Regions from separate parts of the Mesobacillus subterraneus genome, predicted to be linked through region 4. Evidence: predicted binding sites of a transcription regulator. Region 4 holds the regulator's gene; each other region holds the start of a gene.
What was found. The regulator Rex, encoded in region 4, represses fermentation and respiration genes when NADH is low (regulators of the CRP and FNR family bind a similar motif). The targets are predictions, from matches to a motif close to TTGTGAAATATTTCACAA.

Region 1 (3,164 bases), 2.0 Mb from region 4:
TCACCTTCTTCAAGCTCTTCCAGCTTTGTCAGCGTCCTCATCATAGGCTGTGGCGGTTCTAGACCTCTATTATCCAGTATCATCTTATTTCCCTCCTTTTTTGGTAAAAGTGATTTTATAATGTTTTGCCTCGATTTTTTCGACTTCATGTTCAAATCCCTTTGCTTTTAACACTCCATAGAGCGGAACAGGCTTGAATGGGGCATGGAGAATCAGGCTGTCGTTCAATTGCAGTTCGCCAACGTCCTCCATGATTTTCTGGAAAGGTTCCAGCTTGTTATTGATATCCTCACGTACATCCAATTCAATCGTTCTGTGTTCCATATCGATCAGCTCCCGGATACTTTAGTTGATATGAATAAATGATAATCATTTTCAGTCTTCTCTTCCGTGATGCGCATCACTTACACTCCAAAATTTACATTTTCCTGTTGAAAAGGAAATTATAGAAGTATTATTGTGTATCTTAATCCAGCTCCTAACTTCTCGAGACGCTTGTCTAGCTACGGCTCCTAACTTCTCGAGACGCTAGTCTAGTGTCGCCTCCTAGAAACTCCGAAACTTCAACTCCGCCCGCAGAAGCAAAAAGCGCTTCTTAGTCTGAGTCTCCAGTTTCTGCGTTTCTGAGCAGTCGGCTATACATTTCGATTTCGGTCCGTCCAATGAAGTCAAAGAACGACTTCACCGGTCGGCTCTCCAGCGCTTCTCGGGGCTGACCAAGGCGCTTGCGCTTTTTGTTTTTAAAACAATTCCTGATGCAAATTTTCATGATCAATCAGATAGTAACCGTCAGCGTCCAAGCTTATGTAATCCTTCTTTTTTAAATGGTTGATTGTTCTGCTGACGGTTTCTCTCGAAGTACCGATCATGTTGGCGAATTCTTTATTAGTAAAATGAGTGGTTAATTTGAAACCGTGCTCTATTTTTTCGCCATTTGTCTTACAAAGGCGCAGCAGCAGCATGATGATCTGCTCGTACGTATTATGAAGAATCTGTTCCTCAAGTCTCGCCTGCAAATCAATGATTTTCTCACCAAGCACGCGGAATAACTTAATAGATAGTTCAGGATAGGCAACCAGTATTTCTTCAAATTTAGAAATAGGGACGATGATCATTTGGGTGTCCTCGATTATTTCCGCATGGGCGGGATACTGTCCTTTTCTGAAGAAGCCAGCGTGAGGGAACATCTCGCCAGTTTCAAGGACTGACACAATCTGTTCTCTTCCTGAAGAGTCTGTTTTATAAATCTTCACCTTTCCTGAATGGATGAAGAACACCCGATCAAGCGGATCTCCCTGCATGAATGCATACATTTTATTTTTAAAGAATCTTGGGTGGGCTATTTCAACAATCGGATCCAGTTCTTCAGGTGATAATTCTTTGAAAATAGGAACTTCTTTTAATTGCTGTCTAATTTGGGATATATGCATATCAAACTGCTCCTCTTTATATAGGGTTTATTATCTACGTTGAATTTTACCAAGCTATCCAGGAAAGCTAAGTGACCTGAATCATATTTTGACGTTTTTATGAAAATAATTATCACTGCTGTGTGAAATATCACACCTGAAAAATGAGGAACTTCACAAACTCACCTTCAAATTCCCCTTATTCTTAGGTTGTAAATCAAACTGGGAAGGGGATGTATGGTAAATGGAACTCCAGCATGTAACATCCGTGAAGACAGTGGTCAAGAAGAATAGAAACTCACTGTTGAAATCCGTACTCATCATTACATTATTACTTAGCTTTACAGTACTCCTGACAGGAGGTTACTGGATTTTTAAAGAGATGGCTCCGAGGCCGCTTGAAGTCACAAGTGAAAAAGGTGAGGTCATCTTAACGAAAGAGAGCATCATGGGAGGGCAGGCTGTCTTTCAGAAATATGGTTTGATGGATTATGGAACTGTATTAGGACATGGTTCCTATATGGGGCCTGATTATACGGCTGAGTCACTGAAGATTTATACTGATGGTATGCATGACTTCAAGTCACAAGAAAAATACAGTAAAAATTTTAAAGAGTTATCAGAAGATCAACAAACGATTATCCGTGACAATGTCATGAAGGAAATGCGTGAAAACCGTTATGTGCCGGATACAGATAAGCTGGTACTGACAGATGCGCAATTATATGGACATGATAAAGTAAGGGAATTTTATCATACAATTTTTACCAAGGGTGATGATTGGGGTCTGAAGCCAGGGTTAATCCAGGAAAAGCATATGCCCGATGGCGAACGTGCCTGGGTTTCAAAGGGCGACCAGATTGAACAAATCGCTGATTTCTTTTTCTGGACTGCTTGGCTGTCAAGTACTGAAAGACCAGACGATGATATCACTTATACAAATAACTGGCCATATTATGAGGACGCAGGAAACACGATGTCATTTTCGGCAATCTGGTGGAGCGGAGCGAGTGTGACGATTTTGATCTTGTTCATAGGCTTGATCCTGTTTGTCTTCTATCGATATCACCTGGGAATGCAAGAGGCTTATACACCAGGTAATTTTCCGAGGATCGATTTGAGGAAGCTGCCGCTTACCTCTTCACAATTGAAAACAGGTAAGTATTTCGCAGTTGTATCTGTGCTGTTCTTTGTACAGGCAATGTTCGGAGCTTTGCTTGCGCACTATTATATCGAGCCTGACAGTTTCTTTGGAATGAAGTGGGTCTATGATATCCTGCCTTTCAATATTACAAAAGGCTTCCACCTGCAGCTGGCTATCTTCTGGATTGCGACAGCATGGCTTGGGATGGGTATTTTTATCGCGCCGCTGGTTGGCGGTCATGAACCAAAGCGCCAGGGATTACTGGTTGACATCCTTTTCTGGGCATTGGTTGTGCTTGTAGCAGGCAGCATGATTGGCCAGTGGCTTGGTGCTAACGGTTATCTGGGAAACAATTGGTTCCTGCTGGACCACCAGGGCTGGGAATATCTTGAGCTGGGGCGCATATGGCAGTTCATTCTTGCGACCGGAATGCTGATCTGGCTGTTCATCGTATTCCGCGGCATCAAGAGTGGTTTGAAGAGGGAATCAGACAAAGGCGGCTTGATTCACCTATTGTTCTACTCAGCGATTGCCGTACCAGCCTTTTACTTCTTTGCTTTCATGATCAATCCAGGTACACATTACACCTTTGCTGACTACTGGCGCTGGTG
Region 2 (3,164 bases), 2.0 Mb from region 4:
GAAGAGTAAGCCATAATGATTGCTGCACCGTCAATCCAGCTTCCGACGATGACAAGAGTTAATCCTAAGTAAAAGAGTGCGTGTGCTTGTAATGGTGCATAGAACGTATATAGGACTGAAGCCTGGTTTGTAAGAATCATGATAGCAGCCATGACAGTACCGATTGTCATCGTCCAGAAACCAATCCAGCCAGTCAATCGTTGTTTATCCGTTAGTGTACCAGATGTTTTGCTCACTGCCGCGAGCTGGAATCCCATGATGAAAAATGTTGTTAAAACAAGGCCAAGTACGACACCGTGGATCGTCAGGATTTGGTAGTATCCTGTCCATGAAGGTAATTCGAATTTTCCAGAGCGGACGAGGGTTTGTAGCAAACCTGCAAGACCACCAATTGCAAGAGCGATGAATGCGACATAAAAGTGGGCTATTGCCAATTTGCCGTCTCGGCGGTCAACCTTTGGATTTACTGATTTTGTATTCATTATTCTACCACCTCGATTTTAGACGACATCATGTGGTGGCTGACACCACAATACTCATTACAGACAATCAGGTAATCACCGGCTTTGTCAAACGTAGTAACGTACTCACTGATATATCCAGGCTCTAGCATCATGTTGATATTAGTGCCTGCAACCTGAAAGCCGTGAATAACGTCTTTTGTTGTCGCGATTACTTTCACTTTTGCTCCTTTTGGAACTTCAACCTGTCCAGGGTTGTAGGCGAATGCGGATGCTACAAAAACAAGTTCATAATCCCATTCTTTTCCTTCAACCTTCTTCAGTCCCGGCTCGTTGAAAGGTTCGGTAGTATCTACCTTCTCAGGATTGACGGTTGCCAGACAGCTTGGAGGCTGGTTGCCTAAATAGAAGGCACTGACACCAATTACACTTAGGAATACGATCAAGGTCGTTATTCCGAATATCAGCCAGATTTTTTCAAATTTATGAATGTGCATAGCTTCTTTCTCCCCTTTTGGTCTCTCTTAAAAACGATCAACAAATAAGAAATAAATGCTTACCCAAGTAACGATTAAAAAGAATCCTAACAAGAAAACGGATGCAAGTGTTCCTTTCAAGGAAGATTGGTCTTCCACCTTCGTATGTGTTTTCTTCCCGATTCCAGGCTGAGCCATTCCGGTCCACTCCCTTCGTATAAAATGTTCATGTGTAAATGATAAGTACATTCTCATCATACAAAACAATTTGGAAACGTAAATATGGTTTCAGACAGTTCACAAATTGTTCATACTTGATATATTTACTATGTTAATGGTGAAAACCCGTCAACACAGTGATTTAAGTCACATGGAACGAGGGGTAAATGTGAATAATCTGTGAAAACCATCATGTGAAAAAGTGAGCAAAATCACCACTCATGGATTAGGATGTGATAAATCGACTTGACATTGGAGAGCAAAGGAATCATGACAGCTTTGTCCAATTCATCTTAAAAAATGTCAAAATAATAAAGAATTCTTGATTCCATTGTAAAAACAGGAATCACCATTCTGAGCAGAGCTAATAAACTAATAGAAAATGGATCTCTCAGGAAGTGGTATATATGCAAAAGTATTATTGTGAACATTGCCGTTTAATATATGATGAAATGCGATTATGTAAAAAATGTGGGGGAGCAGCAGAAAAGCAAATCTGGATTGAGGTACAAAAGCAGTCCAACGAAAAATAGCACCTGGTTTGGTGCTTTTTCTTTTGCCAGTCGAGTAACCCTGATTCTCCTGCGTATTATGTTAAAATTAAGTCAATTTAGAGCAGGAGGATGATGTGTATGTTTTTGCCATCTTTTGATTTGAACGGTAAAACAGCGGTAGTGACTGGTGCGGGAAGAGGAATAGGCCGGGCGATTGCAATCGGGCTTGCAGAAGCTGGAGCAAATGTAGCATTGCTTGCACGAACGGAGGAGGATCTTAAGGAAACTTCATCTGTAATTGAAAAATTAGGGAATCAAACGCTCGTGCTCCCAACCGATGTAACAAATAGGGACCAAGTACATAATTCAATTTCAGCAGTATGCACTGAATGGGGGAAAATTGATATTCTAGTCAATAATGCTGGCATGAATATCCGTTCCAAGGCATTAGAGGCGACAGATGAAGAATGGCAAACGATCATGGATACCAATTTAAAATCAGCTTTCATGATGTCTCAGGAGGCAGGGAAAGTCATGAAGGCACAGCTATCAGGGGGCAAAATCATTAATATCGCTTCTGTAGCAGGGCAAGTAGCCCTAAGGACCGGTGTAGTCTATGCCGCAACTAAGGCAGCCCTAATGCAGATGACAAAGGTGCTTGCAATGGAATGGGGACAATACGGTATCAATGTGAATTCAATTGGACCTTGGTATTTCAAAACACCTCTGACTGAAAAACTATTGGCAGATGAGACGTATGTGAAAGACATTCTTGCAGTAACTCCTTTGAAGAGAATTGGGGAATTGCCGGAGCTGGTAGGACCAGTTGTCTTCCTAAGTTCTGATGCAGGAAACTATGTGACTGGCCAAACTATATTCGTCGACGGCGGCATGACTATTCACGGATTCTGATTAAGAGAAGATAGAATTACACTCAATGGAAAAGAATCTTCTTCTTTAGGATGCTGCTTTATTCGAAAAAAGGCACTGACTTGTAACTGACAAACACAAATCGCTTGTCAACTGGTAAAGATTTTATAGTGAATAAGGCAATATAGCATTGTATAATCAACTTGCACAGCAACTCCTTCAAAACGTTAGGCTTTCCCTTATTACCGGGAAAGTCTTTTTTTTCGTTTAAATCCTGGAGAGTTTGATTGTATACTCTCTGGGTAAATGGAAAAAGTAACCGTATATAGATGTGAGGAGAGAGTATAAATATGCCAAGAGTCATATCCATCGCTGAAGCATTGCCGCCATTTACAATAGAACAAGAAAAGGTAATGGATTTCGCAGAAAAGCTATTCAAAGAATCCTTTAAAGATATAAATAGGCTGCTCACCGTTTTCCAGAACGGCCAAATTGAGAAACGCCATTTTGCGAAAGATCTTGATTGGTTCGAAAGTGACCATACTTTTGAAGAAAAGAATAATGCATTTATCGAGGCAGCTGTGGAACTTGGGGCAAAAGCGATTTCAAATTGCCTTAAGAATGATGAATTCCTAAAGAACGAA
Region 3 (3,164 bases), 1.8 Mb from region 4:
CCATGTCATGCAGGTTTTCCTTTATCAATACATGGGACATGACCAGCACTAATGCGAGATCTGTACCAGGACGAATTGCAAGCCACTCGGTTGCCAGGTTGCCAGTATTATTCAAACGTGGATCGACAATGACTATCTTCGCTCCATTGTCTTTTGCAGCTGCTAATGCTTGGACGGAACTTGGACGGATGCCATCTCCATAACTCCTGCCAATGAACATAATGTATTTTGCATTGCTGATGTCAGCACTAGTTGACGATACACCAACCGTGTGCAAGAACCCTGAATCCCTTGAATTTGAACAAACAACATGGTGAGTATAGTAGTTCGACGAACCAAGCGCATTGATGAATCGAGGAGAATAAAATTTTCCTGAAGCCCGCGGATCTTCCGTCAATGCGACTGACTGTGGACCATATTCTTTGATAATCTTGTTCAATTTTTCTGCAATTTCCTTGTAAGCTTGTTCCCAAGTAATCGGCTCGAATTTCTTTTCACCGACACGCTTTAAAGGCTGTGTCAGCCTATCCTGGGAATAAACAACCGTCGCGTAACCATGCCCCCTGGCACATAGCTTCCCTTTTGAATAAGGGTGATCAGGGTGCCCTGTCAGCTTCCATAAACGCCCGTTTTTGACATGGCCTATCATTCCGCATTTACTTGAACATGCATTGCATGTACTAGGTATTTCCTTTATATCTGCATTTGCTCCTGCTTTAACATATTGATTGGACCATTCATTAAAGCCTACTGTCCCCGCAGATGCCAGTGCAGCCGTTGCTGCAGAGGCTTTAATGAATCCTCGACGTGATAATTTTGTATCAACCATTTTCTCTAGCCCTCCTTTTACTCCAGACCGATAAACATTATTAATTTTTTTCTTTAGCGCTTATACAAGGCATTGTTGTGATCGATGCTTTCTTCCGTTACTTCTGAATGTAAACTTATTATCTCTTTCGCAGAGTACCCAGTCCCTTTAATGGAATCTGTTAGTATAGCTCTTTTTAAAAGGAAGTCCTTCACTAAAAGCATCACCACCTTCAAGATTTGAAGCTTTTCAGGCAACTATTTCGTTGTGCATTTACTATTTCAACCAATGCTTTCGTCAATCTCTGATAAAATGGATGAGCCGTTACATCTGCAAGCTGCGATTCGAATTCATCGAGCCAATCAAAATGATCATCCAAAAATTCAGCAGCGGTATGTTCGGGGGCATTCTCAATGAAATAAGCCAACAATTCCAACAAGATTGCTAGATGGTCCGGCATACCCTGTAATTCAACAGGGATTTCAATCTTAAGCTTATCTAACAGGTAATTGATATGTAACGCCGAATCTCCTAATATATACCCTTTGTCCCTGGCAAAGGGCAGAGTGCATGTGTCATCCAGTGTCCACTGTTTGTATAAACATTCAATCGGAAGTGCAGCCTTCTTTTGCGTGCTGCCAATAGAGCCCATGTATAATTCTCTAAATTCTTCATAGTTCTCTGGCAGGACTTCCACTATGAAAATGTCGATATTAAAAAGTTCGTTGACCGCTTCTTCCAGCTTCTTCAGTAGATCTTGCTGCTGAATCTCATCCCAGATATCTCTGGTTGGCTGTTTATAAAGATCTGCAAGGACTATAAAAACATTCGCACACTCTGTTTTTTTATCTAAACCAATCACCGGGATTCACCACCTTTCGATTACAACTTCACTATATTTCAATCAAGTTTGTGAAACAATATACATTCTGTGGATATTCCCCCTAGAGTATGTGAAGGATTTCACCTAATACTAACGGTTGTCTTCCTTTGGAGATTATAAAGTAGCACTAAAAGACACCGAAACAAAGGCATTATGACGCTTTCATCAAGTAAGGAAATGTGAACATTCCTTTAAATATGTTTGAATATCCTGCAAACTCGCCACTATTTAGAAGCTATAGTCGTAGAATAGAAATATATGAATGATCATTCTTGAGGTGACCTATATGTCGCTACTAACCAATTGGCTCGAAAGCTTGAGCTATGAACTGGAAATATCAGAAGCGTGTTCAAAAAAGAAAAGTCCGTTGAGTACCTGTACAGCTTGTATCGAAGAATGCCCACAAGTGGCACTAACTATCGAAGATGGAACTCTTAAGTTAGATAAAAAGGCTTGTTCTCTCTGCGGATTGTGCATAACGGTTTGCCCGCAGCAGGCAATTGAAGGTCAGTCGCCTTCAAGGGAGGTGATCCAGGATCAACTTCTATTACAAGATGATTCCCCGCTTCCAAGCTTCATGGAATTGCTTTATTTCCATAAAAAAGGAGTCCGCTTTATTCAAAAAGTAGCTGCTGAGGAGGAGTTAGATAAACGCGTTGGGAAAGTCAATGAAGTTTTGAACGTCATGGAGCTCGATCCACTATTGATTACCAAGACCATATCAATTAAGGAAGAGACTCAACCAAAGCTATCAAGACGCGGTTTTTTCACGAAACTCTCGATGGATGGCAAAAGAACTGTCCTGTCTTCAGTAACGCCAGTAAAATGGAGGTTCAATGAGGACCGCTTTAATTCTTCTAACCTGTATAAAGAATGGTCGTTTCATGAAGTAACGATACATGAGGAAACATGCACATTATGTGAGGCGTGTTTTAACATATGCCATGCAGGGGTTTTCACACTGGAGAACGATATACTAACCATTGATGATCAACATTGTTCAGGGTGCAACCTTTGCTTGGACATCTGTCAGCAATTCGGTATTCAGATCGTTCATAACATCCACAAGGGACGTGAAGCAGCCTATCATGTGAAGAAAAATGAGTGTCTTACTTGCAGAAGCAGTTTTTACTCATGGGAAGAATCAAATGAATGTGATATCTGCAAAAAAATGGATAAACCTAATTTTTTCCTGTAACAACCTCTCAAAATATTAAATGAGGCACCGGTGCAAAGCTGCTGCATAAACAGCTTTGAAATCGGTGCCTTCCCTTTTTTCGCTACAAAAAAAACTAGGAAGTGAAAGCTTCCTAGTTCGATGTTATTCTTCCTCTCCCAGGAGGAAGTCTGGGTTCAAGTCTTCGAATTCGTCATCATCGATGCCATGACCCCACTCGTCATCATCGCAATCGCATCCGCCTGGATGAGTGACAACGCATACCTTCGTCTCACCGATAACTTCCACAAGGAATT
Region 4 (3,164 bases):
CGTGTGAAACGATCAGAATGGCTCCGTTATAGCCCTGCAAATACTGCTCAAGCCAGGACAGCGTGTCAATATCCAGGTGGTTCGTCGGTTCATCTAGAATCAAAATATCCGGACGGGTCAACAAAAGCTTCGCCAATGCGAGTCTAGTTTTCTGTCCACCGCTTAAAGTGGATATTTTTGTGGAATAATCAAAAGAATGGAAGTTCAGACCGTGCAGGACGGAACGAATATCGGCTTCATACTGGTAGCCGCCTTTTTCCTTGAACTGAACCTGAAGCAAGTCATAATCTTTCAAAACCCTGTCGTATTCTGTCTGGTTGGAGAGAATGTCAGGATCCGACATTTTTTCTTCCAATCTGCGTAAGTCTTTTTCCATGCTGTGCAGATGGTCAAAAACAGCCAGCATTTCATCCCAGATGCTTTTTTCGGATTCAAGTCCGGTATTCTGAGCGAGATAGCCAATCATTGTCCCTTTAGGACGGATGATTTCACCGCCATCATGAGCTTCATACCCGGCGATGATCTTCAGCAGGGTTGATTTTCCTGCGCCATTCCTTCCAACAAGCGCGACACGGTCGTTGGTCTGTATTTCAAACTTTATATTCGATAAAATAAGATCAGCAGCAAAATATTTTGATAGCTGATTAACCTGTAATAAAATCATTATTTTTCACCTCTATTGCCTTAGAGATAGTGTAACTCAATAATATAGGCACGGCAATATGTGTGAACTGCGATAGGGGGATAGTGTAACCCTGAGTATTGTGAATACTGAAACAAAGTTCACACACAAGTTTGACAAAATAGTGTATCATTTGATAGAAAGGAGCTTACATATGGCAGAATTTACTCACTTTAATGAAGAGGGCAGAGCGAAAATGGTCGATGTCAGTGAAAAACCAGAGACGGTCCGCACAGCAGTCGCCCATTCAAGCATAACCGTGAACGAAGATATATATAGTAGAATCACTGAAAATAAGATGAAAAAAGGGGATGTACTGGCTGTCGCGCAGGTAGCGGGCATCATGGCAGCAAAAAAGACATCTGAAATCATCCCAATGTGCCACCCTATTCCTTTGACAGGGATTGACCTTTCATTCGATTGGGAGCAAAATGGTAATGACTATATCTTAAATATCGCCGCAGCTGTAAAAACAAAAGGGAATACAGGTGTAGAAATGGAAGCGTTAACAGCAGCTTCAGCATGTGCGCTGACTGTTTATGATATGTGCAAGGCCGTTGATAAAGGCATGGTGATTGGCAAGACGTATCTGGTCGAAAAAACCGGCGGTAAAAACGGTGATTTCAAGAGAGAAGAAAAGTTGAGATAGAAATACGGACAGGGTGGAGGATGGAGAATGACGAATGATGCTATGAAGATTCCGCAGGCAACCGCAAAACGTTTGCCACTGTATTACCGGTTCTTATTGAACTTGCATTCTTCAGGAAAGCAAAGGGTATCATCCGCGGAGCTAAGTGAAGCGGTAAAAGTGGATTCAGCAACAATCCGAAGAGATTTTTCCTACTTTGGAGCTTTAGGTAAAAAGGGATACGGCTACAATGTGAATTACCTGCTTTCCTTTTTCCGTAAGACATTGGATCAGGATGAACTGACGAAGGTTGCCTTGATTGGTGTCGGTAATCTGGGAACAGCATTTTTGAATTATAATTTTTCAAAAAACAATAATACTAAAATTGAGATTGCTTTTGATGTGGATCCTGGTAAGGTTAACACGAAGATCGGCGACGTGGCAGTGTATCACATGGATGATCTTGACAGGGTTGTCGTCGAGGAAGGAATCCAGGTGGCTATCTTGACTGTTCCTTCAGCGGTAGCACAGCCGATAACAGACCGATTGGTGCAGGCGAATATCAAGGGAATTCTGAACTTCACGCCGGCAAGGCTGAATGTGCCGCCTTCCATCAGAATCCATCACATTGATTTGGCGGTTGAATTGCAGTCATTGATTTATTTCTTAAAACATTATCCAACAGATACGGAAACAACTGAATCAGTGGAATAAAAAAATAGCTCCTTGCTGAAGGAGCTATTTTTTCTGTACATTCTTCAGTTTGAAATGGAACATGATCATTCTAATGCCTGATCCAAAATCGAACGTGGCTAGGGCAACAAGTAAATAGCTAAAGAATCCCCAGCCTGTCTCGGTTACATTCTGGATGGCAAAATAGGTAAACAAGCTGCCTAACAAGATGTAGACAATGCCTGAGAATAAAGGCGATTGCTTCATAACTTAAAATCCCCCAATAAAGCTTTGAATTTTCTCTGCTTCTTTTATCATTCTCTCAATGTCTTCCCTAAATACAGATTGAAGCAGGACAACCATTGTATTCATAGTAACGTGGGCGATTATCGGCACGATGATCCGTTTCGTTTTGACATAAAGGAAAGCAAAGGTGAAGCCCATCGCTGAGTACAGGATCACATGCTCCGGCTCCATATGCGCAAGCGCAAAAATGACAGAGCTGATCAGCGCGGAGAAAAAGAAATTCATTTTCTTATGCAGACTGCCAAATATGATTTTACGAAAGACGATTTCCTCTAATATTGGGCCGATAATTGAGCTGACCAAAATGATGACTGGGAACATTTCAATCAGTTTAATGATTTCCTGTGTATTCTCCGAGCCCATTTCGATGCCAAGCATATTTTCGATGTTGGCAGCTATTGATTGTGCGAACAGAGCAAGGAATACACCTGCGAAAGCCCAGGCAGCAGAACTTGCCGGAGATGAAGCATCACGTAGGTCAGCCTCTGTCTTGCGTTCTTTCCTTAGAAGCAGAAGCACGATCACAAGTGTCAGTGAAAAGCTGATTACGAGCCAGTATGGAATTGAGAGTGTCTCCATTTCCTCAAGGCTTTTTCCCATTGCAGCTCCGATAATGGCAACAATCGGGATGCCAATCAAGCTAGAAAGCTGCATGGCAATATAGGCAATAATGACGTACCAGTATTCCTTTTTCAATAGGATAATCTCCTTCTATTCGGATCGGTTTATGTGTATGCCATAAAATCTTTAATAAAGAATGTTATCTATCCATTTTACTAGTAATCATCAGGAAAGTTCAAATATCAGGGTGTCATTTGAATGTTTTGGTTAAAATTCCTTTGAACTGGCATACTCTTTAAGGTGTCCTTTTTTTGC

Region 1: LC048_RS06800 (nitric-oxide reductase large subunit) is a predicted target of Rex. The motif match lies at 1,551-1,568, and genes of this name have one in related genera.
Region 2: LC048_RS06840 (cytochrome c oxidase subunit 2A) is a predicted target of Rex. The motif match lies at 1,349-1,366, and genes of this name have one in related genera.
Region 3: LC048_RS12445 (TorD/DmsD family molecular chaperone) is a predicted target of Rex. The motif match lies at 1,760-1,777, and genes of this name have one in related genera.

Annotation. Positions count from the first base shown of each region.
Region 1 is NZ_CP129019.1:1,340,451-1,343,614, forward strand. It holds gene LC048_RS06785 (DUF2249 domain-containing protein) at 1-83, opposite strand, end outside; gene LC048_RS06790 (DUF2249 domain-containing protein) at 85-324, opposite strand; gene LC048_RS06795 (Crp/Fnr family transcriptional regulator) at 741-1,430, opposite strand; gene LC048_RS06800 (nitric-oxide reductase large subunit) at 1,654-3,164, shown strand, end outside.
Region 2 is NZ_CP129019.1:1,351,641-1,354,804, forward strand. It holds gene LC048_RS06830 (b(o/a)3-type cytochrome-c oxidase subunit 1) at 1-482, opposite strand, end outside; gene LC048_RS06835 (cytochrome c oxidase subunit II) at 482-958, opposite strand; gene LC048_RS06840 (cytochrome c oxidase subunit 2A) at 986-1,135, opposite strand; gene LC048_RS06845 (SDR family NAD(P)-dependent oxidoreductase) at 1,789-2,562, shown strand; gene LC048_RS06850 (type III polyketide synthase) at 2,871-3,164, shown strand, end outside.
Region 3 is NZ_CP129019.1:2,390,004-2,393,167, forward strand. It holds gene LC048_RS12440 (molybdopterin-containing oxidoreductase family protein) at 1-829, opposite strand, end outside; gene LC048_RS12445 (TorD/DmsD family molecular chaperone) at 1,041-1,670, opposite strand; gene LC048_RS12450 (4Fe-4S dicluster domain-containing protein) at 1,978-2,889, shown strand; gene LC048_RS12455 (outer spore coat protein CotE) at 3,013-3,164, opposite strand, start outside.
Region 4 is NZ_CP129019.1:4,159,263-4,162,426, reverse strand. It holds gene LC048_RS21640 (ABC-F family ATP-binding cassette domain-containing protein) at 1-664, opposite strand, end outside; gene moaC (cyclic pyranopterin monophosphate synthase MoaC) at 837-1,331, shown strand; gene LC048_RS21630 (redox-sensing transcriptional repressor Rex) at 1,359-2,024, shown strand; gene LC048_RS21625 (YdiK family protein) at 2,049-2,249, opposite strand; gene LC048_RS21620 (CPBP family intramembrane glutamic endopeptidase) at 2,253-2,984, opposite strand.